One region of the Kitasatospora sp. NPDC096147 genome, then DNA from elsewhere that is predicted to be linked to it. Evidence: predicted binding sites of a transcription regulator. Region 1 holds the regulator's gene; each other region holds the start of a gene.
What was found. Region 1 encodes HrcA, which represses chaperone genes, less so after heat shock. Its sites were predicted from a motif close to TTNGCACTCNGNNNNNCNGAGTGCNAA; they were not measured.
Positions count from the first base shown of each region.

Region 2: a site for HrcA is predicted at 3,159-3,185, ahead of groL (chaperonin GroEL). Genes of this name have one in related genera too.
Region 3: a site for HrcA is predicted at 4,398-4,424, ahead of groES (co-chaperone GroES). Genes of this name have one in related genera too.

Region 1 is NZ_JBIWFX010000003.1:638,333-648,416, forward strand. Features, by position in the region: gene ACIRBX_RS13570 (PDZ domain-containing protein) at 1-254, opposite strand, end outside; gene ACIRBX_RS13575 (16S rRNA (uracil(1498)-N(3))-methyltransferase) at 431-1,180, opposite strand; gene dnaJ (molecular chaperone DnaJ) at 1,209-2,348, opposite strand; gene hrcA (heat-inducible transcriptional repressor HrcA) at 2,430-3,461, opposite strand; gene htpX (zinc metalloprotease HtpX) at 3,675-4,589, shown strand; gene ACIRBX_RS13595 (hypothetical protein) at 4,606-5,190, shown strand; gene ACIRBX_RS13600 (hypothetical protein) at 5,208-5,705, opposite strand; gene ACIRBX_RS13605 (DUF4440 domain-containing protein) at 5,708-6,181, opposite strand; gene ACIRBX_RS13610 (DUF2785 domain-containing protein) at 6,240-6,974, shown strand; gene ACIRBX_RS13615 (DUF3097 domain-containing protein) at 7,022-7,861, shown strand; gene ACIRBX_RS13620 (glycosyltransferase 87 family protein) at 7,849-9,132, opposite strand; gene hemW (radical SAM family heme chaperone HemW) at 9,225-10,084, opposite strand, start outside.
Region 2 is NZ_JBIWFX010000014.1:85,919-96,002, reverse strand. Features, by position in the region: gene ACIRBX_RS31655 (DUF4031 domain-containing protein) at 1-240, opposite strand, end outside; gene ACIRBX_RS31650 (hypothetical protein) at 237-593, opposite strand; gene ACIRBX_RS31645 (Uma2 family endonuclease) at 608-1,201, opposite strand; gene groL (chaperonin GroEL) at 1,380-3,002, opposite strand; gene ACIRBX_RS31635 (cold-shock protein) at 3,327-3,530, opposite strand; gene ACIRBX_RS31630 (ubiquitin-like small modifier protein 1) at 4,057-4,335, opposite strand; gene thrC (threonine synthase) at 4,368-5,648, opposite strand; SAM riboswitch class I at 5,666-5,803, opposite strand; gene ACIRBX_RS31620 (glucosyl-3-phosphoglycerate synthase) at 5,981-6,961, shown strand; gene ACIRBX_RS31615 (trehalose-6-phosphate synthase) at 7,026-8,501, shown strand; gene ACIRBX_RS31610 (hypothetical protein) at 8,560-10,084, opposite strand, start outside.
Region 3 is NZ_JBIWFX010000012.1:206,269-216,352, reverse strand. Features, by position in the region: gene tsaB (tRNA (adenosine(37)-N6)-threonylcarbamoyltransferase complex dimerization subunit type 1 TsaB) at 1-391, shown strand, start outside; gene rimI (ribosomal protein S18-alanine N-acetyltransferase) at 388-858, shown strand; gene tsaD (tRNA (adenosine(37)-N6)-threonylcarbamoyltransferase complex transferase subunit TsaD) at 897-1,988, shown strand; gene ACIRBX_RS30170 (polysaccharide deacetylase family protein) at 2,041-2,901, shown strand; gene ACIRBX_RS30165 (methyltransferase domain-containing protein) at 2,906-4,075, opposite strand; gene groES (co-chaperone GroES) at 4,569-4,874, shown strand; gene groL (chaperonin GroEL) at 4,971-6,593, shown strand; gene ACIRBX_RS30150 (LysR family transcriptional regulator) at 7,187-8,188, shown strand; gene ACIRBX_RS30145 (WhiB family transcriptional regulator) at 8,275-8,601, opposite strand; gene ACIRBX_RS30140 (response regulator transcription factor) at 9,142-9,753, shown strand; gene shbA (RNA polymerase sigma factor ShbA) at 9,942-10,084, shown strand, end outside.

The DNA of each region.
Region 1 (10,084 bases):
CGGGACGGACCGCCGTCGGCCGGGGCCAGGTGGACCTCGGCCGCGCCGTCCCGGGTGGAGGTCCAGGCGACGTACCGGCCGTCCGGCGAGAACCGTGGATGGCTGACCGGCACCTGATCGGCCGTCAGCGGCCAGGCCCGGCCGCCCTCGATCGGGGCCAGCCAGACGTCGTCCTCGGCGACGAAGGTGACCAGGTCGCCGTGCAGGTGGGGGTGGCGCAGGTAGGCGCCGGCAGAGGTCGTCACGGCGGCCACCCTATGCAGGGGGCGGGCCGGGGACCATGCGTTTCTTCGACAGCGAACCCTCGGGGGTGAGGGAGGCCCGGTCGGGGCCGGCGGCCGGTGCGCGGAACGGACGGGCTCACGTCCAGCAACCGGTGCACGGCACGGACGGACTCAGGTCCGGCGGCCGGTGCGCGGAACGGACGGGCTCAGGTCCAGCGGCCGGTGCGCCCGAGCAGGAGGGCGCCGGCCGCCACTCCGGCGGTGGAGGTGCGCAGCACCGAGGGGCCGAGGCGGTGCGGCTTGGCCCCGGCCTCGGCGAAGGCGGCCAGCTCCTCCGGGGAGACGCCGCCCTCGGGGCCGACCACCAGCACCAGGTCACCGGTGGCCGGGAGGGCGGCGGTGGCCAGCGGTTCGGAGCCCTCCTCGTGCAGCACGGCGGCGAAGGCGGCGGCGGCGAGCAGCGGGGCCAGCTGACGGGTGGTCATGAGGTCACGGACCTCGGGGAAGCGCAGCCGGCGGGACTGCTTGCCCGCCTCCCGGGCGGTGGAGCGCCACTTGGCGAGCGCCTTGGCGCCCCGGTCGCCCTTCCACTGGGTGATGCAGCGGGAGGCGGCCCAGGGGATCACCACGTCCACCCCGACCTCGGTCATGGTCTCGACCGCGAGCTCGCCCCGGTCGCCCTTGGGCAGCGCCTGGACCACCACGATCCGGGGGGCCGGCTCCGCCTCCTGACGGACCGCCAGCACCTCGACGTCGAGCGCGTCCTTGCCGTGCACGGCCCGGACGGCGCCCTCCACCCCGAGGCCGAGGCCGTCCGCCAGGGTGACGGCCTCGCCCGGCTCCAGCCGCTTGACCGCAGCCGCGTGCCGCCCCTCGGGCCCGTCCAGCCGGACCACCGAGCCGGGGGCGGCCCCGGCGAGCAGTGCGGACTCCACGACGAACACGGGGGCGGTCATGTGGTGCTACTCCTCGTCAGGTCGCTGCTCAGCGACCGTTGAACGCGTCCTTGAGGCGGGAGAACAGGCCCTGCTGCCCCGGTGCGAACTGGCCCGACGGCCGCTCCTCGCCGCGCAGCACGGCGAGCCGCCGGAGCAGGTCCTCCTGCTCCGGGTCGAGCTTGGTCGGGGTCTGCACCTCGACATGCACTATCAAGTCGCCCCGGCCACCGCCGCGCAGGTGGGTGACGCCCCGTCCGTGCAGCGGGATCGACTGGCCGGACTGGGTGCCGGGCCGGATGTCGACCTCCTCCAGGCCGTCCAGCGTCTGCAGCGGCACCTGGGTACCGAGCGCGGCGGCCGTCATCGGGATGGTGACGGTGCAGTGCAGGTCGTCGCCGCGCCGCTGGAAGGTCGGGTGGGCGGTCTCGGCGATCTCGACGTAGAGGTCACCGGCGGGGCCGCCGCCGGGGCCGACCTCGCCCTCGCCGGCCAGCTGGATCCGGGTGCCGTTGTCCACACCGGCCGGGATCTTGACCGTCAGGGTGCGGCGGGCCCGGACCCGGCCGTCGCCGGCGCACTCCGGGCACGGGGTCGGCACCACGGTGCCGAAGCCCTGGCACTGCGGGCAGGGGCGGGAGGTCATGACCTGGCCCAGGAAGGACCGGGTGACCTGGGACACCTCGCCCTTGCCGCGGCACATGTCACAGGTCTGCGCCGAGGTGCCGGGGGCCGCGCCCTCGCCGTTGCAGGTGGTGCAGGTGACGGCGGTGTCGACCTGGAGTTCCTTGGTGGTGCCGAAGGCGGCCTCCTCCAGGGTGATCTCCAGCCGGATCATCGCGTCCTGGCCGCGCCGGGTGCGCGAGCGCGGGCCGCGCTGACCGGAGGCCGCGCCGAAGAACGCGTCCATGATGTCGGAGAAGCCGAAGCCCGCCGCGCCGGCTCCGAAGCCGCCGGCCCCGCCGCCGTTCGGCGAGAGCGGGTCGCCGCCGAGGTCGTAGACCTGACGCTTCGCCGGATCGGAGAGCACCTCGTAAGCGGCGTTGATCTCCTTGAACCGCTCCTGGGTCTTCGGGTCCGGGTTGACGTCCGGGTGCAGTTCACGGGCGAGGCGCCGGAACGCCTTCTTGATCTCGTCCTGCCCCGCATCCCGTCGGACGCCGAGTACCGCGTAGTAGTCCGTGGCCACCAAATGCTCCGCTTTTTCGCCTCTGGAAGTGCTGCGACTTGTCCTGAACAGTGCTGTTCTTCGAGCTGTCCTACGACTCGTCTACGACTCGGCCAGGATCTGGCCCACGTACCGCGCCACCGCTCGCACCGCCCCCATTGTGCCCGGGTAGTCCATCCGGGTCGGTCCGATCACGCCCAGCTTCGCGACACTCTGATCGCCCGAACCGTAACCGACCGAGACCACCGAGGTGGAATTGAGGCCCTCGTAGGCGTTCTCGTGGCCGATCCGGACCGTCATCCCGGCGTCCGCCGTCTCACCCAGGAGACGGAGCAGGACAACCTGCTCCTCCAGGGCCTCCAGCACCGGCTGGATGGTGAGCGGGAAGTCGTGGCCGAAGCGGGTCAGGTTGGCCGTGCCGGCCAGCATGATCCGCTCCTCGTTCTGCTCCGCGAGGGTCTCGAACAAAGTGGCCAGGACGGTGGAGACAGCCGGCCGGTCGGCCGGTTCGAAGGTGGACGGGAGGTCCTCCAGCAGGCCGGGGACCTCGGGCAGCGGCTTGCCGACCGCCTGGGCGTTCAGCCGGGAGCGCAGGTCCGCCAGGACCGTCTCGCCGACCGCGCCCGGACAGTCCACCATCCGCTGCTCGACCCGGCCGGTGTTGGTGATCAGGACCAGCATCACCTTGGCCGGGGCGAGCGCCACGAGCTCGACGTGACGGACCGTCGAGCGGCTCAGCGAGGGGTACTGGACCACCGCGACCTGCCGGGTCAGCTGCGCCAGCAGCCGGACCGTACGGGCCACCGTGTCGTCCAGGTCCACCGCGCCGTCCAGGAAGTGCCGGATGGCCCGGCGCTCCGGTGAGCTCATCGGCTTGACCTCGGCCAGCCGGTCGACGAACAGCCGGTACCCCTTGTCGGTGGGGATCCGGCCGGCGCTGGTGTGCGGCTGGTGGATGTAGCCGTCCTCCTCCAGGGCCGCCATGTCGTTGCGCACGGTGGCCGGGGAGACGCCGAGGTTGTGACGCTCCACCAGGGCCTTGGAGCCGACCGGCTCCTCGGTCCCGACGTAGTCCTGGACGATGGCGCGCAGCACCGCGAGTTTGCGGTCGTCCAACGGACGCTCGCCGTACATGGCACCCACCTTCCCCTCGTCCCTCCGGCCGGACCCGCTGGCACTCAGACCGTCAGAGTGCCAGGGCAGTACCAGCCAGTGTAAGGCCCATGGGTGACGGCAGGAACGGGGCGCTCAGGTGATCCTCATTGCTCCGCCAGTTGGGGCGAGCTCCGGGGGCGGCCCCGGGGTGGCAGCATCGAAAGCGAACATACCGGGACAGAAGGAGCAGACATGTCATCGAGTCGGCACACCCGCTTCGCCCCGGACCGGGGCCTGACGGGCCGGATGGTCATCACCATGTTCGTCATCGGTCTGCTCTACGTGGGCTTCACCGGGGTGCTGATCGTGCTGCTGCGCGGGGCCTGGCCCCTGGTGGTGCTGATCTCCGGCGGGCTGTTCGTGGCACAGTTCTGGTTCAGCGACCGGATCACCCAGCGCGCGATGGGCGCCCGCGAGGTCACCCCCGAGGAGTACCCGCAGCTGCACGGCACCGTCGACCGGCTCTGCGCCCTGGCCGACATGCCCAAGCCTCGGGTGGCGGTCACCGACACCGACATGCCGAACGCCTTCGCCACCGGACGCAACCCGCAGAACGCGGTGGTCTGCGTCACCACCGGTCTGCTGCGGCGGCTGGAGCCGGAGGAGCTGGAGGGCGTGCTGGCCCACGAACTCTCGCACGTGGCGCACCGGGACGTGGCGGTGATGACCATCGCCGGCTTCCTCGGCGTGCTGGCCGGGGTGATCACCCGGATCGCGCTCTACGGCGGCTTCCTGAACGGGCGGGGCAGCCGGGACAACAACGCGGCGATCGCGATGATCCTGATCCCGCTGGTCAGCATGGTGGTCTACGCGGCCAGCTTCCTGCTCACCCGGCTGCTCTCCCGCTACCGCGAGCTGGCCGCCGACCGGGCCGCCGCCCAACTCACCGGCCGGCCCAGCGCCCTGGCCTCCGCGCTGACCAAGGTGACCGGCCAGATCTCCGCCATCCCGACCGAGGACCTGCGCCGGGCCCAGCCGTACAACGCCTTCTACTTCGCGCCCGCGCTGAGCGCCCGGGAGACGGCGAGCCGACTGATGTCCACCCACCCGTCGCTGGAGCAGCGACTCGCCCAGCTCGGCCGGATCTCCGCCGATCTCGGCCGCTGAAGGGGCTGCACGCACCATGGGATTCCTCGACGCGCTCTTCGGCCGCAGCAAGCCCGTCCGCCCCGACCTGGACCAGCTCTTCGCGGTGCCCTCCGCCGCCCTCACCCTGGAGGCCGGCACCGGCTTCCGGCCGACCGGGCTCGGCTCGGTCTGCTTCGCCGCCGTCGAGGGCGGCGCCTTCACCGAACTGACCGCCCAGGTCACCGCCCTGCTGGACGCCGACACCGGCCGGGGCGGCACCCCGGTCGAAGCCTCCCGGGACTCCTACGGCTACTCCTGGCTGCTCGCCCGGCACGCCCCCGAGGAGCTCCCCGAGCTGGTCAACGACCTGCACGCGGTCAACAGCGAGCTGGAGGCGAACGGCTTCGGCCCCCAACTGCTCTGCTCCCTCGTCTCCTTCCGCGACCCGGCCGGCCGCCCGCTCGGCCTGGTCTACCTCTACAAGCGCGGCACCTTCTACCCCTTCGCCCCGCTCCCGGGGGGCGTCGAACGCCGGGACAACGCCCTGGAGCTCCAGGTCAAGGCAGTGCTCGGCGACGACCTCCGGGTGGAGCCGGAGCTCAACCGCTGGTTCCCGGTCTGGGGCGCGCCGGGGCTGTGACGGGTGGTGACGGGGCGTCAGCCGTGGAGCTGCACCACCGCGTCCGGGGGCGCCAGCAGGGCCATGTCACGGTGCCGGCCGGAGGACACGAACTCCTTGGCGGCGGCGGTGAAGGCGGACGGCGGGCGGTAGCCGTGGGCGCTGAGGTAGTGCCAGAGCATCACCGGCGCCGCGTACACCACCCCGCCCTCCCCCGGCACCCGCAGCTCCCCGTTCCCGAACTCGCCCGCCAGCACCTTGGCCTCACCCTCCTGCATGTCGGCCCAGGCGACCGGACCGCAGATCTCACAGGTGTGGAAGCCCCGGGTGAGCGCGATGCTCTGGTGCCGCATCAACTCCCGGACCGCGTCCAGCAGTCCCCCGTCCACCGGACCCGAGTGCGGGCAGTCGTCGCCCAACCAGCCCACCGCGAGGGTCCGTGCGGGGTCGTGACGGAAGCTGATGTAGCGGTCCGGGAGGTACAGAACGGTCTTCTCGAAGCAGCCGTACGGCGCGAGGTCCTCGATGTGGGTCACCGTCAGGGCCGGTCGTACCAGGAGAAGGCGGTGATCTTCCAGCCGTCCGCCGGGGTGCGGACGAACTGGATGGTCTTGGTGCCCCGGCCCCCGTACGGGGCGCCGTCGAGGGTGCCGTCCTTGGCGTACTCGCCGAAGCGGCAGGCGATGTCGCCGGCGATGTCGGTGCGCTCGCTGGTCTCCCACTCGTGGAAGTCGGTCAGGCGGCCGTTGGAGAGCAGTTCCTCGCGGGGGGCGATGAACTCCTCGACGGAGTGGACGGTGTACCGCGGGCCGGTCACCACGATCACCCCGCCCGGGACCATCAGGCGCCGGATCCGGGCCACGTCGGCCGGCTTGCCGTCCCGGTTGTCGAAGGCGCCGAAGAACTCGGCGGTGAGGGCGTCGATCTCCCGCTTGGCGGCCTCGTCGGCGGCCTCGTTCGCAGCTTCGGTGACGGCTTCGGTGACGGCTCCGGTGGCCGCTTCGTTGGACATGGCCGGACAGTAACAGTGCAATGGCACCCACCGGGAGGGGAACGTAGTCTGACGGCCCATGAGATCCGAACTGCCCGGACTGCTGACCGGCCTCCGCTCCCCCGACCCCGCCGTCCGGGACGACCACGCCTACGTCCGGCTGGCGGCGCTCGTCCCCGAGCTGGACGAGGCGGAGCGGCTCCGGCTCGGGGACGAACTGGCCGGGCGGCTCGGCGATCCTGAGGTGCAGGCGCGGAGCTTCGCCGCGCTGGTGCTGGCCCGGCTGGTGGAGGCCGGGGCCCACCGGGCGGAGTGGCTGGCGGCGTTCGCGGACTGGTACCCGGCGGAGCCGGACCTGCGGGGGTACGACCCGCAGATGGGCTGGCTGCACGCCGCCGCGCACGGGGCCGACCTGCTGGCCGCGTTCGGCCGGCATCCCGAGGTTCCGCCCGCTCCGCTGCTGGAGCTCGGGGTGCTGCGCCTGCTGGCACCGACCGGGCAGGTCTTCGACGCGATGGAGGACGACCGGATCGGCTGCGCGCTCGGGGTGGTGCTGACCCGGGAGGAACTGACGGAGCGTGAGGCGCTGGGGTGGCTCGACCCGGTGGTGGCGGAGTTCGGGCGGGCCGAGCCCGGGCCGGTACCGCCGTTCGCCTCCAACACCCTCCGCACCCTCCGGGTGGTCTACCTGCTGGCGGACCGCGGCGTACGGCCGCGCGGGCACCAGGGCGATCCGCTGATGCTCCGTCACCGGGCGGCGGTGCGGGAGGCGGTGGCCGGCGTGCTGGCGATCGCCGCACCGTACGCGGGGTGAGCGGCGCCGACCGGTGAGCGGGGCGGGCGGCTCGTAGACTCCGGGGAATGCGGAGCAAGGAGTACGGACCCGACCTGACCCCGCCGTGGAAGCGGCAGCAGCCGGCGCCGGAGGTGGCGGCCGAGCGCGACCTGGTGGTGGAGGAGGCGGCCACCGGCTACTGCGGGGCGGTGGTGCGGTGCGAGAAGACGGCGGAGGGCTTCACCGTCACCCTGGAGGACCGGCACGGCAGGCAGCGGGTCTTCCCGATGGTGCCGCGCGGCTTCCTGCTGGAGGGCCGGGTGGTGACCCTGGTCCGGCCGGCCGCCACCCGGACCGGCCCGCCGCAGGGGCCGGGGCGGACCGCCTCGGGCTCGGTGGCCGTCCCGGGGGCCCGGGCCCGGGTGGCCCGGGAGTCCCGGATCTACGTGGAGGGGCGGCACGACGCCGAGCTGGTCGAGCGGGTCTGGGGTGACGACCTGCGGATCGAGGGCGTGGTGGTGGAGTACCTGGAGGGCGTGGACGACCTCCCGGCGATCGTCGCGGACTTCGGGCCCGGTCCGGGCCGGCGGCTCGGGGTGCTGGTGGACCACCTGCTGCCCGGCACCAAGGAGCACCGGATCGCCCAGCAGGTGACCGGGGCCGAGGTGCTGGTGGTCGGCCACCCGTACGTCGACGTCTGGGCCGCTGTGAAGCCGTCCAGTGTGGGCATCCCCGGCTGGCCCGAGGTGCCGCGCGGCGAGGAGTGGAAGCTCGGGGTCTGCCGCCGGCTGGGCTGGCCGGAGGACACCCCGGCGGCCTGGAAGCGCATCCTCGCCTCGGTGAACTCCTTCCGCGACCTCGACCCGGCGCTGCTGGGCCGGGTCGAGGAGCTGATCGACTTCGTGACGGCGGGTCAGGAGGGCTGAGCCGCCGATGCTCCGGCCGGGCGCAGCGGGAGCGCTCCGGGCAGGAAGAGCCGGGGCCAGAGGTACAGCACCACCGGGTAGACCGCGTAGCCGATCCTGGTCGCCGGGGACAGCAGGATCGCCAGCAGCAGCCCGAGCGCCAGCCGGCCGGCCGCCGCCGTCACGTCGCGCGGCGGCCGGACCAGCAGCGAGACACCGACGGCCAGTGCGCTCAGGCCGATCAGCACCACCGCGACCGTCCTGCCGTGCTCCGGCGACAGCACCACCAGCAACTGGCCGAGCAGCGGGCTGGCGGCGGTGGAGGCGGTGTCGCTCAACCCGAACGGGTAGAGCAACACGCTCTGCCGGAACGCCTCCGGATCGGCCAGCAGCACCGGCACCACGGCAACCAGGGCCACCGCCCCGGCCGCCGCCGTGAAGCGCAGCGCCGCCCGCCGCCCGGCCACGGCCGCGAGGAGCACCAGCAGCACCGGAACGGCGGGCCAGGCCGTCCACTTCAGGGCCGCCGCCAGCCCGGCCACCACCCCGGCCCGGCCGGCCTCGCCCCGCCGGGCGAAGGCGAGGGACAGGCAGAGCAGCGCGATCACCGGCGGGTCCACCCCGCCGATCGCCAACGGCAGGGCGAGCACCGGGCAGGCCACCAGCCAGAGCAGCCTGGTCAGGCGGTCCGGGGGCCCTGACGGGCCGTCAGCGGGCCCGGTGGCGGGCCGGACCAGCCGGACCGACCAGGCCAGCGCCGCCAGCGTGCCGAGCACCAGCCAGAGCCGGGCCCCGGCCAGCGCGCCGACCAGCCCCCCACCACCGAACAGCGCGGCGGGGAGACCGAAGAGGGACATCCCCGGGAGGTAGGGGTTGAACTCCCGCACCGCCTGCGGCGCGTGCAGGTAGGGGGTGCCGGTGTCGAGCAGCAGGCGGGTGCCGCGCTCGATCACGCCCACCTCCATCTGGGCCCGGCCGAGCACGGTGAGCCAGAGCAGGGGCAGCACCAGCGAGCCGAGGACGGCGACCACCGCCGCAGCCCTCCCCCACCGGCGTCGGGTGCCCAGCGCGACCAGCGCCGCCGAGGCGTACCCGGGGCCGGCGAGCACCCCCCACCACCGCTGGGCCGTCCCGGGCGGCGAGGAGAGCCCGACCGCCAGGGCCGCCACCGCGCTCACCAGCAGCAGCGGCAAGCACCAGGACGACCACCGGGGGTGCACGGGCCGGCCGACGGTGCCCTCTGCCGGGCGGTCCGGGGCGGGGCCGACCGGCCGCGGGGAGAGGACACTCATCCGGCCAAGGTTAGCCTGCCCGGCCGCTGTCCTTCCGGTACGAAGCACCGGCGGACGACCGCCCGCCCGGCTGACGGCCCGTCAGCGGCGCCTCAGTCCACCAGGTCGCGGACCACCCCGTCCGCGAGCAGCCGCCCGCGCAGGGTCAGCGCGGCCCGGCCGTCCGCGTACGCCGCGCCGTCCAGGAGGCCGTCGGCCAGTGCCCGGCCGGCCGCCGCCAGCCCGTCGGCCGTCAGCAGCGAGAGCGGGCAGCCGTCCCGCAGCCGGAGCTCCAGCAGGATCCGCTCCACCCGCCGGTCCTCGGCCGCCAGCAGCTCCCGCCCCTGTCCGGGGGTGCGCCGCTCGGCCAGCGCCTGGGCGTACGCCGCCGGGTGCTTGACGTTCCACCAGCGGACCCCGCCGACGTGGCTGTGCGCGCCGGGGCCCGCGCCCCACCAGTCGGCGCCGGTCCAGTACAGCTCGTTGTGGCGGCAGCGCCCGGCCTCGGTGGTGGCCCAGTTGGAGACCTCGTACCAGGAGTACCCGGCGGCGGAGAGCGCCTCCTCGGCGATCAGGTAGCGGTCGGCGTGCACGTCGTCGTCGATCATCGGCAGCTCGCCGCGCTTGACCCGGGCGGCCAGCTTGGTGCCGTCCTCGACGATCAGCGAGTAGGCCGAGACGTGGTCCGGCCCGGCGCCGATGGCGGCGGCCAGCGAGGCCCGCCAGTCGTCGTCGGACTCGCCGGGGGTGCCGTAGATCAGGTCCAGGTTGACGTGCTCGAAGCCGGCCGCCCGGGCCTCGGCCACGCACGCCTCCGGCCGTCCGGGCGTGTGGTGACGGTCCAGCAACTGGAGCACGTGCGGCCTGGCGCTCTGCATGCCGAAGGAGATCCGGTTGTAGCCGCCCTCGCGCAGCTCGGCCAGGTAGGCCGGGTCGACCGACTCGGGGTTGGCCTCGGTGGTGACCTCGGCGC
Region 2 (10,084 bases), on a different contig from region 1:
GCGCAGCCCGGCGGCGGTGAGCCGGGCCACCAGCTCCTTGCTGCCGACCGGCTCGGCGCCGAGCGCCACCGCCTTCTCGTACCAGTGCGCGGGGATGTCGTAGTGGTCCCGCTCGAAGCCCCTCGCGGGCGCGCCCAGGCGCTCCGCGAAGGCGTGCAGCTCGGCGTACGAGACGTCGCTGACCAGGTGGGACCAGTGCTTCCCGTGCCCCGGCCAGGAGGGCGGATCGATCAGGATCACGTCAGCGACCCGACCGGGGCCACCACCACGCCCTCCTTGCCGCACACCCAGTGCGGCTCGGGGCCCAACTCCGGCTCCACCGACAGCGCGTGCGGGTCCCCGTCGGCGGCACAGCCCTGGCACACCGGCCACCGCCCGTACCCCTCCAGCAGCCCGTCCTGCACGTCCTGGGCCACCAGCCCCGCCACGTACTCGGCCCCCGCCGGCCACTGCTCCACCCACCAGCGCCGCTTGGTGAGCACCTCCTCGACCAGCGAGACCACCTGCGGGTCGGCCACGTCACGCGCCGTCAGATCGGCCAGGATCAACGCCCGCGCGGCGTGCAGCGCGCCTTCGATGTCTTGGGAGCTCATCCCCCCATTGTCGCTCAGCCCGGCAGCGGGAAGCCCTCGGTGGCCAACTCCACGTCGAACGGCCCGGGCAGCGCGACCGGCTTGCCGAAGGGGGTGCGCACGCTCACCTGGTAGGCGCCGTTGAGCGGCTTGGAGAACAGCGTGACGGTCGGCTCGTGCTCGTCGAAGCGGTCGATCAGCAGGTAGAGCGGCACGGGCGCGTGGGCGTAGGCCCAGAGCTTCTTCGTCCGGTCGTGCCGGGCGTTCCCGGAGGAGGTGATCTCCACCGCCATCAGGACGTCGGCTGCGTCCACCGGGTCGGCGTCCGGATCCGGCGATCCGGTCAGGGCCGACTTCTCCACGACCACCAGGTCGGGCACGCAGACCTTCTGCAGGCGGGCGATCTGCGTCCCGAGGGTCTGGTACACCCCGACGTCGGCGCTGAGGCAGCGCAGGAGCGCGGTGTGCACCTCTCCCGCGATGTAGTTGTGCCCCTTGCCAGGTGGTGGTGCCAAGAGGATCCGTCCTCCTTCTACCTCGGCCCGCCAGCCCTCAGGGACGTCCAGCTCGCGCCAGGTGCGCAGCAGGTACTCCCACTGCGTCCCGTGCTCGACCACCGTCGCAGTCATCGGCGAACTCCCTTCCCGCTGTTCGCCCTCAAAGTAGTCCTCGTCACCACCGTCGAGACCGCTCATGGGGTCAGCGTCGCACGAATGAGTGACGGGAGCGAGAACGCCGCAGGGCGGCCTCCCCGGTGAGGGGAGACCGCCCTGACGGACGTTCCGGAGCTGCCGATCCTCGGGAGGATCAGAAGTCCATGTCACCGCCCGGCATGCCGCCGCCGGCGGCCGCGGCGGCCTTCTCCGGCTTGTCGGCGATGACGGCCTCGGTGGTGAGGAAGAGCGCCGCGATGGAGGCGGCGTTCTGCAGCGCGGAGCGGGTGACCTTGGCCGGGTCGATGATGCCGGCGGCGATCAGGTCGACGTACTCGTTGGTCGCGGCGTTCAGGCCCCAACCGGACTCGAGGTTGCGGACCTTCTCCACGACGACGCCACCCTCGAGGCCGGCGTTGGTGGCGATCTGCTTGATCGGGGCCTCGAGCGCGACGCGCACGATGTTGGCACCGGTGGCCTCGTCGCCGGTCAGCTCCAGCTTGTCGAAGGCGACACCGGCCTGCAGCAGCGCGACGCCACCACCGGCGACGATGCCCTCCTCGACGGCGGCCTTCGCGTTGCGGACGGCGTCCTCGATGCGGTGCTTGCGCTCCTTGAGCTCGACCTCGGTCGCGGCACCGGCCTTGATGACGGCGACGCCACCGGCGAGCTTGGCCAGGCGCTCCTGGAGCTTCTCGCGGTCGTAGTCCGAGTCGGAGTTCTCAATCTCGGCGCGGATCTGGTTGACCCGGCCGGCGACCTGGTCGCTGTCGCCGCCACCGTCGACGATGGTGGTCTCGTCCTTGGTGATGACCACCTTGCGGGCGGTGCCCAGCAGGTCGAGACCGGCGTTCTCCAGCTTGAGGCCGACCTCCTCGGAGATCACGGTGCCACCGGTGAGGATGGCGATGTCGCCGAGCATGGCCTTGCGGCGGTCGCCGAAGCCCGGGGCCTTGACGGCGACGGACTTGAAGGTGCCGCGGATCTTGTTCACGACCAGGGTCGACAGGGCCTCGCCCTCGACGTCCTCGGCGATGATGACGAGCGGCTTGCCGCTCTGCATGACCTTCTCCAGCAGCGGCAGCAGGTCCTTGACCGAGCCGATCTTGGAGTTGGCGATCAGGATGTACGGGTCCTCGAAGGAGGACTCCATGCGCTCCAGGTCGGTGGCGAAGTAGGCCGAGATGTAGCCCTTGTCGAAGCGCATGCCCTCGGTGAGCTCGAGCTCCAGACCGAAGGTGTTGCTCTCCTCGACGGTGATGACGCCTTCCTTGCCGACCTTGTCCATCGCCTCGGCGATGAGCTCGCCGATCTGGGTGTCGGCGGCCGAGATGGAGGCGGTGGAGGCGATCTGCTCCTTGGTCTCCACGTCCTTGGCCTGGGCCAGCAGCTGGTCGGAGACGGCCGCGACGGCCTTCTCGATGCCGCGCTTGAGGGCCATCGGGTTGGCGCCGGCGGCGACGTTGCGCAGACCCTCGCGGACGAGCGCCTGGGCCAGCACGGTGGCGGTGGTGGTGCCGTCACCCGCGACGTCGTCGGTCTTCTTGGCGACCTCCTTGACGAGCTCCGCGCCGATCTTCTCGTACGGGTCCTCGAGCTCGATCTCCTTGGCGATGGAGACGCCGTCGTTGGTGATCGTGGGGGCGCCCCACTTCTTCTCAAGGACGACGTTGCGGCCCTTGGGGCCCAGCGTCACCTTGACGGCGTCGGCAAGCTGGTTCATGCCGCGCTCGAGTCCGCGGCGAGCTTCCTCGTCAAAAGCGATGATCTTGGCCATCGGAAGTGGTCCTCCAGGACACGTCGACTGCGCCGGACCGGAGGGCGCCCGCGACGGACGGCCCTGGTGTGCGGGGGTCTCGTCCCCTACCGCTCCCGGGGGCCTCACCGACCCGGTCCGTTGTCACTCTCATGCTGTGAGTGCTAACGCCAATGATTAGCACTCTCGGGTATCGAGTGCAAGCCCAATCGTGATACGCGCGCCCGTGCCGGTGCGCCGGCCGGGGACGTCGGAAGGCCCGTACGACGGGTGTCGTACGGGCCTTCCGGTGAAGCGTGGAGACTGCCAGCCCGAAGCCGAGCCGAGGTCCGCAGGTGCGGAAGGTCAGACCGCCGCGCGGACCATGTCCGCCTGCGGGCCCTTCTGCCCCTGGGAGATCTCGAACTCGACCCGCTGGCCCTCCTCGAGGGTGCGGTAGCCGTCCATCTGGATCGCGCTGTAGTGGACGAACACGTCCGCACCACCGTCGACCGCGATGAAGCCGTAGCCCTTCTCCGCGTTGAACCACTTGACGGTGCCCTGAGCCATTCCGAACTCCCCTTGTGCTGTGCTGGCCCTTCGCGGGTCCACAGGATGCGGACCCAGGTCTGTACCGGCACACGCCCGAGGGAACCCCCCCTGGGCGCAGCCGCGGTCAACACTCGAACGCGCCGACCGCCGCTGAATGTATCCGGACAGACGCCCTCTGCAACAGGGTCAACTTCGCCGAATTCGCCGTATGACGAAAGGGATGTGACGGGAGGAAAGCCTCAAGGGGCGGCAATTCGCGCGGGACATAGCGGACCTAACGGGATGAAACTCCGTCAGATTCCTGACACTGGCCTGACAGTTCGCGTCTCAGCGCGACCGCCCCACGTCTCAGCCGCCGGACGGGCCCTCCGTGCACGACTCAGCCGCACCACCGATCGGGATTCGAAACATCCGATCCGCATCCGCACTCTACCGCCTGCGACCTGACGGAAATTCACCGCGACGTGCGACGGGCCGCCACCGATATCCGGAATCATTCGTTCCGGTCGCGGTGACGGCCCGTCGCCGTACTCCCGAAGCGGGTTCAGCAGCCCCCGGCCACCGCCGGAATGATCGAGATGTTGGCGCCGTCCTTGATCTCGGTCTCCAGGCCCTCGTCGAAACGCACGTCGTCGTCGTTGACGTAGACGTTCACGAACCGGCGGAGCTTGCCGGCGTCGTCCAGCACCCGGGCGGCGATGCCGGGGTGGTTGGCGTCCAGGTCGGCGATCACGGCGGCCAGGGTGGCGCCCTCGGCGGCCACCTCGGCGGCGCCGCCGGTGTAGGTGCGCAGGATGGTGGGAATGCGGACGGTGGCGCTCATGGGGGTACTCCTAAACCGGTGCTGAGGGGGGATCAGGCGGAGGCCAGGCCGGCCGCGCGGAAGGACTCCAGGGTCGGGCGGATGGTGGCGGTGAGCCCGGCGTCGGAGACGGCGTCCAGGGTCTTCAGGCCGTCGCCGGTGTTGATCGCCACGGTCTCCTTCGCCGGGTCGAGCTGCCCGGTCTCGACCAGCTTCTTCAGCACGCCGATGGTCACCCCGCCGGCCGTCTCGGCGAAGATGCCCTCGGTGCGGGCCAGCAGCTTGATCGCCTCGACCACCTCGGCGTCGGTGACGTCCTCGACCGCCCCACCGGTGCGGCGGGCGATGTCCAGCACGTACGGGCCGTCGGCCGGGTTGCCGATCGCCAGCGACTTGGCGATGGTGTCGGGCTTGACCGGCTTGATCACGTCGCGGCCGGCCTTGAAGGCGGCCGAGACCGGGGAGCAGCCCTCGGCCTGGGCACCGAAGATCTTGTAGGGCCGGTCCTCGACCAGGCCGAGCTTGATGAGCTCCTGCAGACCCTTGTCGATCTTGGTGAGCTGGGAGCCCGAGGCGATCGGGATGACGATCTGCTCCGGCAGCCGCCAGCCGAGCTGCTCGCAGATCTCGTACGCCAGGGTCTTGGAGCCCTCGCCGTAGTAGGGGCGAAGGTTGACGTTGACGAAGCCCCAGCCCTCGCCGGCCGGGTCGCCGATCAGCTCGGAGCAGAAGCGGTTCACGTCGTCGTAGTTGCCCTCGATGCCGACCAGCTCGCCGCCGTAGACGCCGGCCATCACGACCTTGCCCTGCTCCAGGTCGTGCGGGATGAACACGCAGGACTTGAAGCCGGCCCGGGCCGCCGCCGCCCCCACCGCGCCCGCCAGGTTGCCGGTGGAGGAGCAGGAGAGGGTGGTGAAGTGGAAGGCGCGCGCCGCCTCGATGGCGCAGGCCACCACGCGGTCCTTGAAGGAGTGGGTCGGGTTCCCCGAGTCGTCCTTGACGTGCAGCTGGGCGGTGAAGCCGAGCTCGCGGCCGAGGTTGTCGGCCTTCACCAGCGGGGTCCAGCCCGGGTTCAGGTTGGGCTTGGAGGCCACGTCGGCCGGGACGGGCAGCAGCGGGGCGTAGCGCCAGATGGACGCCGGGCCGGCCTCGATCCGCTTGCGCAGCTCCTCCGCGTCCTCGGAGCCGAAGTCGTAGGCGATCTCCAGCGGGCCGAAGCACTCGAGGCAGGCGAAGCTGGGGCCGAGCGGGAACTTGGTGCCGCACTCGCGACAGGACAGCCGGTCGGCGGGGCCGAGGTCGACGGAGGGTGCGGCGGAAACAGCGGTGGCCATGGTGGCGGAGACCTTTCTCCTCATCTTCCCCGTGACGCGGGCGCGCCACAGGACGGAATTGGCACCTGTCCCGCCGTGGCCGCCGATGGGCCGGATCGCGCGAGAAGGTTGCCGGGACGTCAACGGGCCGTTCCCTCAGTCCCTCTGGATGAGCTCTGTGAAGTTGTGGTCCTGCGCTCCGGCCGACCCCGACGTGCGAAGGTCTGACCGCAGTACGAAGACTGTATCCGAAGGCGCCCGAGCGGTGACCCGCCGTCCGCTGTACGAGATGCGAAACGCGAGGAGACGAGACAGTGCCCGACCAGCCTCAGCCGTCCGACCCTGCCGAGGAGTTGCTGCCCGAGGTGTCCGACTGGCTGCGCCGGCGCTCCTGGACGGCGGCCGACCGGCCGCTGGACGCCCTGCTGACGGCCAAACGGGCGGCCGGCCCGGCCGGCACCATCAGCGTGGTGCTGCCCGCCCTGGACGAGGAGCCGACCGTCGGCGAGATCGTCCGGGTGATCCGCCGCGAGCTGATGGAGCGTCTGCCGCTGGTGGACGAGCTGGTGGTGGTGGACTCCGGCTCGGCCGACCGGACGGCCGAGCTGGCCGCGGCGGCCGGGGCCCGGGTGGTCCACCGGGACGAGCTGCTGCCCCGGCTGCCGGCCGTGACCGGCAAGGGCGAGGTGCTCTGGCGCTCGCTGCTGGCCACCTCCGGGGCGATCGTCTGCTTCGTCGACGCCGACCTGCGCGAGTTCGACCCGGCCTTCGTCTCCGGGATCGTCGGGCCGCTGCTCACCGACCCGTCGATCGAGCTGGTGAAGGCGATGTACGACCGCCCGCTGGAGACCGAGGGGGCGGTGGTGCCGGCCGGCGGCGGGCGGGTGACGGAGCTGGTGGCCCGGCCGCTGCTGAACCTGCACTGGCCCCAACTGGCCGGATTCGTCCAGCCGTTGGGCGGTGAGTACGCGGCCCGCCGGTCACTGCTGGAGCGGCTGCCGTTCCCCACCGGCTACGGGGTGGAGCTCGGCCTGCTGGTGGACGCGCTGGAGCTGGCCGGGCTGGACGCGCTGGCCCAGGTGGACGTCGGGGTGCGGCACCACCGGCACCAGGACGGCCAGGCGCTCGGGCGGATGGCCGCGACCATCTACCGGACCGCGCTGGAGCGGCTGGACCGGACCGGGCGGCTGAAGAGCGGCCAGGACCTGGTGCGCCCGCTGCTCACCCAGTTCTCCCGGGACCCGGCCGGCCGGGAGTTCACCGCGCACACCCACCCGGTCGGCGCGCTGGAGCGCCCGCCGATGGTGACCGTCCCGGAGTACCACCCTCGGTGAGCCTCCGCGCGCGCCCCGTGTGCCGACTGGTTTGCCCCCGGGGGTGAGAGGCAAGGTTGGTGACATGGCCGATCACGCGACCGCACGTTCGAATCAGACCGGGGCCGCCCCCATCCTGGTGGCCTCCAACCGGGGGCCGGTGTCCTTCACCGCCGAGGACGACGGTTCGCTCACCCTGCGCAGAGGCGGTGGCGGACTGGTCTCCGGGCTGTCGGCGATCGACGACCCGTCCGCCGTCTGGGTCTGCGCCGCCCTCTCCGAGGCCGACCGCACGGCCGCCCGGCAGGCCCCCGACGGCCGGCTGGACCTGGCCGGGCACGAGGTCGGCGGCCAGGCGGTGCGGATGCTGGACATCGACCCCGGCACCTTCGCCCGGGCCTACAACGGGGTGGCCAACTCCACCCTCTGGTTCGTCCACCACCTGCTCTACGGGACGGCGGTGGCCCCGGTCTTCGACGACCGCTTCCGCCGCGAGTGGGAGTCCTACCGGGCCTACAACGCGGCCTTCGCCGGGGCACTGGCCGCCGAGGCGGCCCCCGGCGCGGCGGTGCTGGTGCAGGACTACCACCTCTCGCTGGCCCCCGCCCTGCTCCGCGAGCTGCGCCCGGACCTGAGGATCGGTCACTTCTCGCACACCCCGTGGGCCCCGCCGGAGTACTACCGGCTGCTGCCCGACGACGTGGCGGCCGACGTGCTCGCCGGCATCCTGGGCGCGGACCGGGCCGGCTTCCTCACCCGACGCTGGGCGCTGGCCTTCGCCGACTGCTGCGAGGCCGTGCTCGGCGCGGAGGTGGACCGCGAGGCCCTGACCGTCACGCACGCCGGGCGGACCACCGTGCTGGGCGTGCACGGGCTGGGGGCGGACGCCGACTTCCTCCGCGAGCGGGCCCACCGGCCGGACGTGGACACCAGGTTGGCCGCCCTGAAGGAGGCGGTCGGCGACCGCCGGACCATCGTCCGGGTGGACCGCACCGAGCTGAGCAAGAACATCGTGCGGGGCCTGCTGGCCTACCGGCACCTGCTGCGCACCCGCCCCGAGTGGCTGGACCGGGTGGTGCACGTGGCCTTCGCCTACCCCTCCCGGCACGACCTGCCGGAGTACCGCGAGTACACCGCCGCCGTGCAGCGGACCGCCCAGGAGATCAACGACGAGTTCGGGACGGCGACCTGGCAGCCGCTGATCCTGCACGTGAACGACGACTTCCCGCGCTCGCTGGCCGCCTACCGGCTGGCCGACGTGGCCCTGGTGAACCCGATCCGGGACGGCATGAACCTGGTCGCCAAGGAGGTGCCGGTGGTCTCCGACGCGGGCTGCGCGCTGGTCCTCTCCCGGGAGGCCGGGGCCCACGCCGAGCTGGCCGACGACTCCCTGGTGGTGAACCCCTACGACGTGATCGCCACCGCCGAGGCGCTGCACCGGGCCCTCACCATGCCCGCCGCCGAACGGACCGACCGGACCAAGCGCCTGGCCGCGGCGGCCACCGCGCTGCCGCCGCAGCAGTGGTTCCTGGACCAGCTGCACGCGCTGCGCGGCGAGTGAGCCGGGCGGCCCGCCGGGCCGGTGGGAGGGCTGATCCCCCACCGGCCCGGACGGGTCGTCAGGTGGTGACCGAGACCGTCTGCCCCGCCGCCACCTTGACGGTGAGGTAGCTGTAGGTCACCCCGTGCTCGACCTTGGTCTGCGCCTTCTTCGCCACGCCGTCCACGTACAGCTTCGGGTGGTCGCCGGTGAACCGGGCCTCCCAGGTGTACCCGCGGCTGTCGGAGTGGTTGGTCAGGGTGGAGCGGTTGGCCCCGTCCTGGCGCAGCCCGATCCGGTCCTTGCCGACCGGGATGTCGTCCACCTGGAGCCAGTCCATCCCGGCGGGCAGCCGGGAGACGGTGGTGAGCTTCCGGTTCGGAGCGTCCGGCTCCAGGCCGAGCAGGCCGGAGACGGTCTGGCCGACCAGGGTGAAGGAGACCTCGGGGTAGTCGCCGTTCGGGCCCTGGGAGGCGTTCACGTGCTGCACGTCCCGCTGGTCGTAGACGTACTGCATCCACTTCCAGGCCGCCGCGTTGCGGTTGTTGGCGAAGAAGGTGTCGGGCAGGTAGGTGAACGCCTCGATGTTCGACGGTCCGTCAGGGCCGGCCGCCTGGGCGTCGACGAAGTCGAGGTAGGCCTCGTTCCGCGGGCCGGCCTCGATGATCCTCTTCATCGGCATGAACCAGCTGTTCTCCAGGCCCCAGCCCTTGAACGCGGTGCCGTCCAGTGAGTACGCCCGGACCATGTCGGCGCCCGAACCGGAGCCGCTCCAGTCGGAGTTGAAGTACTGCTTGAGCGCGGCGGCCTGCTGCTCGGCCCTGGCGGCCAGCGCGGTGTCGCCCTTGCCCCTGGCCAGCGCGGCCAGGCCCAGGTAGGCCTGGTACTGGGCGGCGATGCCGTCGCCGGCCTCGGCGAGCTTCTCGTCGCCCTGCTCGTTGTAGCTCGCGGTGCCGGAGAAGATGCCCTTGCCGGTGCCCTCGGCCACCGCCACCGGGCCGTTCGCCCTGGACTGGTTGTGCAGGGCGACGAACTCGTCGGTGGTGTGCCGGTAGAAGTCCCAGAAGACCTCGTCCTCGACGTACGCCTTGTCGCCGCTCCAGCGGTACGCCTGGGCCGCCTTCTCCACCAGCTCGAACGGGGCCGGCACCTCGCGGACGAACAGGTCGGGGCGCCGGTAGTCGATGCTCAGGTAGGTGCCGGTGTCGAAGTTGTGCGCCCAGACCGGGTAGTACTTGTGCGCCTCGGTGGCCGAGGCGGCGAAGGAGCGCAGCATGGTGCGGTTCTCGGCGGTCAGGCCGAGCACCTGGGCGCCGACCACCTGGTGGGCCATGTCCCGGGAGTAGTAGCCGCTGCGGTTGGCGTAGCCGGCCCAGTAGGACGGGCCGTAGACGGCGGTGCCGGTGCCGAAGCGGTTGTTCTCGTCCACGTTCACCGGGCCCGCCGAACCGGACAGCAGCACCCAGGAGTTGGCCTTGCGCTTGGCCCAGTCGAACATCTCGGTGATCCGCGGGTCCGAGGAGGTGGCGACCGGGTCGGCGGGGGCCGCCGGGGAGAGCATCACGTCGTCGATGTTGAGCCAGCCGTCACCGGACTCGAAGGCG
Region 3 (10,084 bases), on a different contig from region 1:
CGGCCTGCCGATCCACGGCGTCTGCACCCTGGACGCCATCGCGCACCAGGCCGAGAACGACGGCGCCCCGTTCACGGTGGCCACCGACGCCCGCCGCAAGGAGGTCTACTGGGCCTCGTACGACGGCGAGAAGCGCCGCACCGAGGGCCCGGACGTCGGCCGCCCGGCGGATCTGACGCCGCAGAAGGTGGCGTTCGGGGCCGGTGCGCTGCTCTACCCCGAGAGCTTCCCGGAGGCGGTCGCGCCCGAGCACGTCTCGGCCGGCGCGCTGGCCGACTTCGCCGTCAAGGAGCTGGCGGCCGGCCGCGAGCTGCTGCCGAACGTGCCGCTGTACCTGCGTCGCCCGGACGCCCAGGTGCCGGCCGGCTACAAGGCGGTGCTCCCGGCATGAGCGCGCGGCTGCGGCCGATGCGCTGGTGGGACATCGAGCCGGTGATGGAGCTGGAGCACCGGCTGTTCCCCGAGGACGCCTGGTCGGACGGGATGTTCTGGTCCGAGCTGGCGGACACCGGCCCGGAGGGCACCCGGCACTACACGGTGGCCGAGCTGGACGGCGCGCTGGTCGGCTACGCCGGCCTGATGGCGAACGGCGTCGAGGGCGACGTGCAGACCATCGCGGTGGCCCCGGGTCACCAGGGCGCCGGGCTGGGTGCCCGGCTGCTCACCGACCTGATCGAGGAGTCCGGCCGGCGCGGCTGCTCCGAACTGCTGCTGGAGGTCCGGGTGGACAACCTCGGTGCCCAGCGGCTGTACGAGCGGCACGGCTTCCAGCCGGTCGGCATCCGACGCGGCTACTACCAGCCCGCCAACGTGGACGCGCTGGTGATGCGCCTCGACGACCCGGGCGCCGACCGCTAGCCCAGCTCGTCCCTCCCACAACCGGAAAGAGCGGCACCATGGCTGACGAACCGTTGGTCCTCGGCATCGAGACCTCCTGCGACGAGACCGGCGTCGGGATCGTCCGGGGCACCACCCTGCTGGCCGACGCGGTGGCCTCCAGCGTCAACGACCACGCCCGGTTCGGCGGCGTGGTCCCGGAGATCGCCAGCCGGGCGCACCTGGAGGCGATGGTCCCGACCATCCAGCGCGCGCTGGACACCGCCGGGATCAAGGGCACCGACCTGGACGGCATCGCTGTCACCGCCGGGCCCGGCCTGGCCGGCGCGCTGCTGGTCGGCGTCTCGGCCGCGAAGGCCTTCGCCTGGGCGCTCGACAAGCCGCTGTACGGGGTGAACCACCTGGCCTCGCACATCTGCGTCGACCAGTTGGAGCACGGCCGGCTGCCGCAGCCCACGATGGCGCTGCTGGTCTCCGGCGGGCACTCCTCGCTGCTGCTCAGCGAGGACATCACCACCGACGTCCGCCCGCTCGGCTCGACCATCGACGACGCGGCCGGCGAGGCCTTCGACAAGGTGGCCCGGGTGCTCGGCCTGGGCTTCCCCGGCGGCCCGGTGGTGGACCGCCGGGCCCGCGAGGGCGATCCGCAGGCGATCCGCTTCCCGCGCGGGCTGAGCGGCCCCAAGGACCCGGAGTACGACTTCTCGTTCTCCGGCCTGAAGACCGCGGTGGCCCGCTGGGTGGAGGCGAAGCGGCGGGCCGGCGAGGAGGTGCCGGTGGCCGACGTGGCCGCGTCCTTCCAGGAGGCGGTGACGGACGTGCTGACCCGCAAGGCGGTCAAGGCCTGCAAGGACCAGGGCGTCGACCACCTGATGATCGGCGGCGGGGTGGCCGCCAACTCGCGGCTGCGCGAGATGGCGCAGCAGCGCTGCGACAAGGCGGGCATCGTGCTCCGGGTGCCGCGTCCGGGCCTGTGCACCGACAACGGCGCGATGGTGGCCGCGCTCGGCGCCGAGATGGTCTGGCGCGACCGGGCGCCCTCCTCGCTCGGCCTGTCGGCCGACTCCTCGCTGCCGGTGACCGAGGTCTCCGTCCCGCACGCCGACCCGCACGCCGATCTGCACGCGGCGGCACACGAAGCACTGCGGTGATCCCGGTAGTGTTCCTGGGAGTCCGCTGGGAGCGCTGACGACGGGGAGCACGGTGAAGAGGACGTACGGGGCTGCGGTACTGGGGCTGCTGCTGGTGGCCGGGTGCGGCGCGGAGGCGGCCACCCAGCCGACGCCCGCGCCCCCGGCGTCGACCGGGCCCTCGCCGCAGGTGACGGGGAGTCAGCCGGCCGCGAGCGGCAGCCCGGTGGCCACCGCCGACGCGGCCTGGGCCAAGTGGGGCCTGAAGCCGCTGCCGGCCGCTCCGCCGGCCCCGGCCGACAAACCGGTGAAGCTGACCGCGAGCGGCCCGGTGCCGGTCTTCTCCGAGGTGCCGACCACGGACCGGGTGGTCTTCGTGACCATCGACGACGGGGCCGAGAAGGACCCGAAGTTCGTCGAGATGATGCGCGACCTCAAGGTGCCGTTCTCGATGTTCCTGACCAAGAACATCGTCAAGGACGACTACGGCTACTTCAAGCCGCTCCAGGAGCTGGGCAACCAGATCCACAACCACACCACCGACCACGCCCAGCTGAGCAAGGTCTCGCCGGAGAAGCAGAAGGCCGAGGTCTGCGACGCGCAGGCCGCGCTCACCCAGCAGTACGGCAAGGCCCCGCTGCTGTTCCGCCCGCCGTACGGGGACGGCGCGCACACCCCGCAGCTCAACTCCTCGGTGCAGCAGTGCGGTCCGCGCGCGATCGTGCTCTGGCGCGAGTCGATGCAGATCCACGACATGCAGTACCAGGCCGCCGACAAGAAGCTGAAGCCCGGCGACATCGTGCTGGCGCACTTCCGGGGCCCGAAGGACCTCAAGGGCGAGACGATGACCGAGATGTTCGCCGAACTGCTGCGCCGGATCGGGGAGCAGGGCTTCGCGGTGGCCCGCCTGGAGGACTACCTCCAGGCGCCGTGAGCGGTCAGGCGGCGGGCTGACCCAGCATCATCAGCGGGCCGCCGTCGGTGCGGGCCAGGATGACGGTGAGCTCGTTCGGACCGCTGGGCTTGAGCTGCCTGCGGAGCTCCTCGGGGGTGACGGAGACGCCGCGCTTCTTGATCACCACGGTGCCGACCCGGCGCTCCTTCAGCAGCGCCTTCAGCTTCTTGGCGTTGTAGGGCAGCACGTCGGTGAGCTCGTACGCCTGGGCGTAGGGGGTGGGGAGCAGGCGGTCGGAGGTGACGTAGGCGATCTTCGGGTCGATCAGCCGGCCCTCGACCTGCTGGGCCACCTCGGCCACCTGGTGCGCCCGGATCACCGCGCCGTCCGGCTCGTAGAGGTACCGGCCGACCGGGCCGGTTGCCGGGTCCGGGAGGTGACCGCCCGTCAGCGAGTGCGGGCCGGGGAGCAGGGTGGCCCGGTGCGGGGCGGTGGCGTTCGTCCCGAACCAGAGGACGGCCTCCTTCACCTCGCCGTGGTCGGACACCCACTCGGCCTCGGCGCCGTCCGGCACCAGCTCGTGCGGGATGCCCGGGGCCACCTTCAGCGCTCCGAACGGGGTGCGGCGGGCCGCCTCGACGGCCCAGGAGAGCGGCGGCGAGTACGCCTCCGGATCGAACACCCGGCCCCGGTCGGTCCGGCGGGCCGGGTCGGTGAAGACCGCGTCGTACCCGGTGACGTCGACCTCGGTGACGTCGGCCTCGCGGACCTCGATCAGTTCGGTGAGGCCGAGGGCGGCGGCGTTGGCGGCGGCGACGGCGCAGGTCAGCGGGTCGCGGTCGACGGCCAGCACGTGCACGCCGGCCCGGGCGAGGGCGATCGCGTCGCCGCCGATCCCGCAGCAGAGGTCGGCGAGGCGGCGGACGCCGAGCGCGGCGAAGCGCTCGGCGCGCCAGTCGGCGACGCTGCGGCGGGTGGCCTGTTCGACTCCGTCGGGGGTGAAGTACATGGCGTCCGCGTCCGGGCCGAACTTCGCCCGGGCCCGCTGGCGCAGGCGCGCCTGCCCGATCGCGGCGGTCACCAGCGGGGCGGGGTGCGACTTCCGCAGCCGGGTCGCGACGGCCAGCTCCTCGCCGGGCTTGAACTCCCGCAACTCGGCCAGCAGGGCCTGTCCCTGATCGGTCAGCAGGTCGTTGAACGCGTCGATCTCCACGGGGCCATTCTCCCGTGCTCGGTGAGCGGGCGCGTTCGGCGGGGCGCGGGGGACGCTTGCGGTGGGATTGCACCGGTGGCCCCGATGGGTGCCTGCGGCGGGGCGGGGGCCGGCCACGCTGGGGGGCGCGTGGGACTGCACGCGGCGGGAGGAGTGCGCCGGGTGTCGGGTGCGGGCGCTCACTTGCAGGTGGTTCTCCGTACCCGGCGCACGGGTCTCCCCCTGGCGATCCGCGCAGTTCCCCGCGCCCCTGTCGGCCCTGCGGGCCTCCGGCGGAGCCGCCCCGCCGGAGCGGCGCGGGCCGCACGGCCGCCACGCGGCGTTGGCACTCTGGTTGACTGAGTGCTAACCGCCGCCTATGGTCGTCCTTGGCACTCCCCACCGGGTGAGTGCTAACGCGATGGAAGCGTGTCCGACCCCCGCGACGGCGGGCACGTGCACATCGCCACCTACCTGTAGAACAACCCCGTAATCTCCGAAGGGGAGCTCGGACGTGACCGCCAGCAGCAAGGTTGCCATCAAGCCGCTCGAGGACCGCATCGTGGTCCAGCCGCTCGACGCCGAGACCACCACGGCCTCCGGCCTGGTTATCCCGGACACCGCCAAGGAGAAGCCCCAGGAGGGCGTCGTCCTGGCCGTCGGCCCGGGTCGCTTCGAGGATGGCCAGCGCCTTCCCCTCGATGTCGCGGTCGGCGACATCGTCCTGTACTCGAAGTACGGCGGCACCGAGGTGAAGTACCAGGGCGAGGAGTACCTCGTCCTCTCGGCCCGCGACGTTCTCGCCATCATCGAGAAGTAAGTCGTTCCAGCCCGCCCCGGTCACTCGTCGTCAGACGGCGGCCGGGGCGCGGTTGTTGGCTCCCGCAGTCAGTAGATCCCCAGAGGAAACGGAACCATGGCGAAGATCCTGCAGTTCGACGAGGACGCCCGCCGCTCGCTCGAGCGCGGTGTCAACAAGCTGGCCGACACGGTGAAGGTGACCATCGGCCCCAAGGGCCGCAACGTCGTCATCGACAAGAAGTTCGGCGCCCCGACCATCACCAACGACGGCGTCACCATCGCCCGTGAGGTCGAGCTGGACGACCCGTACGAGAACCTCGGCGCGCAGCTGGTCAAGGAGGTGGCCACCAAGACCAACGACGTCGCGGGTGACGGCACCACCACCGCCACCGTGCTGGCCCAGGCGCTCGTCAACGAGGGTCTGCGCAACGTCGCCGCCGGTGCCGGCCCGGCCGCCCTGAAGAAGGGCATCGACAAGGCCGTCGCCGCCGTCTCCGAGCACCTGCTCTCCGTCGCCCGCGAGATCGAGGGCAAGGAGGACGTGGCCGCCGTCGCGTCCCTGTCCGCCCAGGACCAGCAGGTCGGCGACCTGATCGCCGAGGCGATCGACAAGGTCGGCAAGGACGGCGTCATCACCGTCGAGGAGTCGAACACCTTCGGCGTGGAGCTGGACTTCACCGAGGGCATGCAGTTCGACAAGGGCTACCTGTCGCCGTACTTCGTCACCGACGCGGAGCGTCAGGAGGCGGTCCTCGAGGACCCGTACATCCTGATCAACCAGGGCAAGATCTCCTCCATCCAGGAGCTGCTCCCGCTGCTGGAGAAGATCCTGCAGGGCGGCGCCTCCAAGCCGCTGCTGATCATCGCTGAGGACGTGGACGGCGAGGCGCTCTCCACCCTGGTGGTCAACAAGATCCGCGGCACCTTCAACGCCGTCGCGGTGAAGGCCCCCGGCTTCGGCGACCGCCGCAAGGCGATCCTCGGTGACCTGGCTACCCTGACCGGTGCCACCGTCATCTCCGAGGAGGTCGGCCTCAAGCTCGACCAGGCCGGCCTGGACGTGCTGGGCACCGCCCGCCGCGTCACCATCACCAAGGACGACACCACGGTCGTCGACGGCGCCGGTGACACCGACGCCGTGGCGGGCCGCGTCGCCCAGATCAAGGCCGAGATCGCCAACACCGACTCGGACTGGGACCGCGAGAAGCTCCAGGAGCGCCTGGCCAAGCTGGCCGGTGGCGTCTGCGTGATCAAGGTCGGCGCCGCCACCGAGGTCGAGCTCAAGGAGCGCAAGCACCGCCTGGAGGACGCCATCTCCGCGACCCGCGCCGCGGTCGAGGAGGGCATCGTCGCCGGTGGTGGCGCCTCGCTGGTGCACGCCGCCAAGGTCCTGGAGGGTGGCCTCGGCCTCTCCGGCGACGAGGCGACCGGTGTCGCGGTGGTCCGCAAGGCGCTCGCCGAGCCGCTGCGCTGGATCGCCCAGAACGCGGGCCTCGAGGGCTACGTCATCACCCACAAGGTCGCCGAGCTGGAGGCCGGTCACGGCTACAACGCGGCCACCGGTGAGTACGGCGACCTGCTGAAGGCCGGCGTCATCGACCCGGTCAAGGTCACCCGCTCCGCCCTGGAGAACGCCGCCTCCATCGCCTCCCTGCTGCTCACCACCGAGACCCTCGTGGTGGAGAAGCCGGCCGAGGAGGAGCCCGCCGCGCACGGCGGCCACGGGCACTCCCACTGACACACCGTCAGCCCGCCCGGAGGCCCGGTTCCCCCCACACGGGAGGAGCCGGGCCTCCGGCGTTCCCGACCGTCGGACCGCCCTCGGACCGCTCTTCGGACCGCCCTCGGACCGCCCGGAGGGCGGTTGGGGGCGCGAGGAACTGCGCGAAGGGGAACGCAGCGACTCGTGTGCCGGGTGCGGACGTTCACGTGCAAGTGGTTCTCCGTACCCGGCAGACGGGTCTGTGTCTTCCTTCTCGCGCAGTTCCCCGCGCCCCTATCGGCCCTCCGGGCCGCTCTCCGGGTCGTCCTGGGGCCTCCTTCGGGCCGCCCTTGGCCCGCCCGGAGGGCGGTCAGGGGCGCGAGGAACTGCGCGAAGGGGGACGCGACGACTCGTGTGCCGGGTGCGGATGTTCACGTGCAGGTGGTTCTCCGTACCCGGCAGACGGGTCTGTGTCTTCCGTCTCGCGCAGTTCCCCGCGCCCCTGTCGGCCCTCCGGGCCTCCGGGCCCGGAGCGCGGGGCTTGGCGGGCCTCCGGGTGCGGAGCGCGGGCCTGGCGTGGTCACCTGGGCAGTTGGGCGTTTGCCCAAAGGATCGCTTATAACGGAGACATGATCGAGGCCCGCCACCTGCGCGTCCTGCGCGCCGTCGCCCGCACCGGCTCCTTCTCCGCCGCCGCCCGGGAGCTGGGCTGCACCCAGCCCGCCGTCAGCCAGCAGATGAAGGCGCTGGAGAAGTCGGTGGACACCCCGCTGGTGGTGCGCTCCGGCAAGGGGATGCAGCTGAGCGAGGCCGGCCAGGTGCTGCTGAAGCACGCCAACGGGATCCTCTCCGGCCTGTCCGCCGCCGAGGAGGAGGTCGCCGCGATCGCCGGGCTGCGGGCCGGCCGGGTGCGCCTGGTGTCGTTCCCGACGGCCAGTTCCACCCTGGTGCCGCCGGCCGTCGCCCGTCTGCGGGGCGCCCGTCCGGGGGTGCGCGTGTCGCTGGTGGAGGCCGAGCCGCCGGAGTCGTTGGCGATGCTGCGCGGCGGGGAGTGCGAGGTGGCGCTGGCGTTCCGGTACCCGGACTCGCAGGGGGTGACCTCGGTGCCGGCCCCGCACGTGACGGCCCGTCAGGCGCGGGCGGAGGCCACCCTGGAGGCGGCGGCCAGCCAGGCGGCCAGCGACTGGTCGGACCTGGTGGTGCGTCCGCTGCTGGACGACCCGCTGGTGGGCCTGCTCCCGGCCGGCCACCCGCTGGCGGACCGGGATGAGAGCAGGCCGGTGGAGCTGGCCGAGCTGGCGGGGGAGCAGTGGATCGCGGGCTGCCCGCAGTGCCGGGGGCACCTGGTGGAGCTCTGTGCGGGGGCCGGCTTCGAGCCCCGGATCGACTTCGCCACCGACGACTACCCGGCGGTGGTCGGCCTGGTGGCGGCCGGGCTGGGGGTGGCGGTGCTGCCGGGGCTGGCCCTGGAGGCGGCCCGGCACGAGGGGCTGGCGACGGTGCCGGTGCGGGCCGCCTCGGGGGCGGCGGCGGTGCGTCAGGTGGTCGCGCTGACCCTGCCGGACCTGGCCGAGGTGCCGGCCGTGGCGCTGATGCTGGACCAGCTCGCCGGTGCTGCCGCCGCCCGCTGACCCCGTCGGACATCCAGGGGCGGGGACTGGTGCCCCAGCGCCTCGAAGAAACGTTTCTGCGACTACTGCGACGGGGTGACGCGCCGTCAGTGCCGGAGGCCGGCCGGCATGGTGAGCGGTACCTCGACCAGCCGGTTGCGCGAGCGCCCCATCAGCTCCTCGCGCTCGTCCTCGGTCAGTCCGCCCCAGACGCCGTACGGCTCGCGGACCGCCATCGCGTGGGCCGCGCACTGGGTCCGTACGGGGCACCGCATGCAGACCTCCTTGGCGCTGGCCTCGCGGGAGCTGCGGGCGGCTCCGCGCTCGCCCTCCGGGTGGAAGAACAGCGAGCTGTCCACGCCGCGGCAGGCGGCGGCGAGCTGCCAGTCCCAGAGGTCCGCGTTCGGGCCGGGGAGGCGGGAGAAGTCGGCCATGGCACTTGTTCCCTTCATGGACTGCTGGGGGTGGTGTCCCGGTCCGCCCGGCTGCTCTGCCCGGACCCGATATGGACACCTGGAAATATGACTTACGGCAAGCACTGGGACAAGTCACTCACAGCGGTGCACAACAGTCAATGACCCCACAGAAGCTATAAAAACGGACAAATGGGGGCATGGGGTTTGGCACGTGTCGGCGCGCCGATCGGGTGGCTCCGGGCGCGCGGGGGATGCTCGGAAGGCGCCGGTGGTGCGCGGCAAGCGCGTGAGCAGCACGAAAGTGCGGCGTGTGCACCGCGATGCGGCTGATCGGTAACGGGTCGGCCACGTACAGTGGTGGAGATGGCCCTGAAGGCCGTAACTCATTCGAGTGACGGTCGTTGGAAGTGCGGAGGCGGTTAGCGGGCGCTGGGCGTCGGGAACGATCGCGGGAGACCGCGGGGCGACCGAAGTCCTTCGCCATTCGGCCGTGTCGGAGAGATTCGTACCAGCCAGGAGGCTCAACGTGACGCGGATCAGCTGCGGAGGACGACGGTCATGACATCCGTACTCGTCTGCGACGATTCCCCGCTCGCCCGGGAGGCGCTTCGCCGCGCGGTGGCGACGGTCCCCGGGGTCGACCGGGTGACCACGGCGACGAACGGTGAGGAGGTCCTCCGCCGCTGGGTGGCCGACCGCTCCGATCTCGTCCTGATGGATGTCCGGATGCCCGGCCTGGGCGGGGTGGAGACGGTCCGACGGCTGCTCTCGGCCGACCCGGGCGCGCGCATCATCATGCTCACCGTGGCCGAGGACCTGGACGGGGTCGCGCTCGCGGTCGCCGCCGGGGCGCGCGGCTACCTGCACAAGGACGCCTCGCGCGCCGAGCTGCGGGCCACCGTCACCCAGGCGCTGGCCGACCCGACCTGGCGGCTCGCCCCGCGTCGGCTGCGCAGCCCGGACATGGGGGCCGCACCGACCCTGACGGCCCGTGAGATCCAGGTGCTGGAGGGCATGAGCCACGGCCGGAGCAACGCGGAGATCGGCCGCGAGCTGTTCCTGTCCGAGGACACGGTGAAGACGCACGCCAGGCGCCTGTTCAAGAAGCTCGGCGCCTCGGACCGCGCGCACGCGGTGGCCCTCGGCTTCCGCTGGGGCCTGGTCCGCTGACCGGCCCGCGCCGGCCGACGCTCGCTCAGACGTATGGCGTTACGGTCCCGAGGCTGCACCATGGAGCAGTGGAGCACCTCGGGGACCAGCGGGCGGAGGCGGGGGCGGTGGGGGCGACGCATAACGTTCCGATGCACAACTCCGGAGGCGGTGCCGCGTTCTCCGGGTCGACCAGGCACCATGGACCGATGCGCGACGACGACGCTCCCACGGCCGGTGGCCCACCCGGCGCCCCGGCCGAGGCACCGGCCGTCGCGGCGTCGGCGGTCGAGCTCGGTGAGCTGGTGGCCGCCGCCGTGCGCGGTGAGGGGCCGGCCATCGAGGCCCTGCT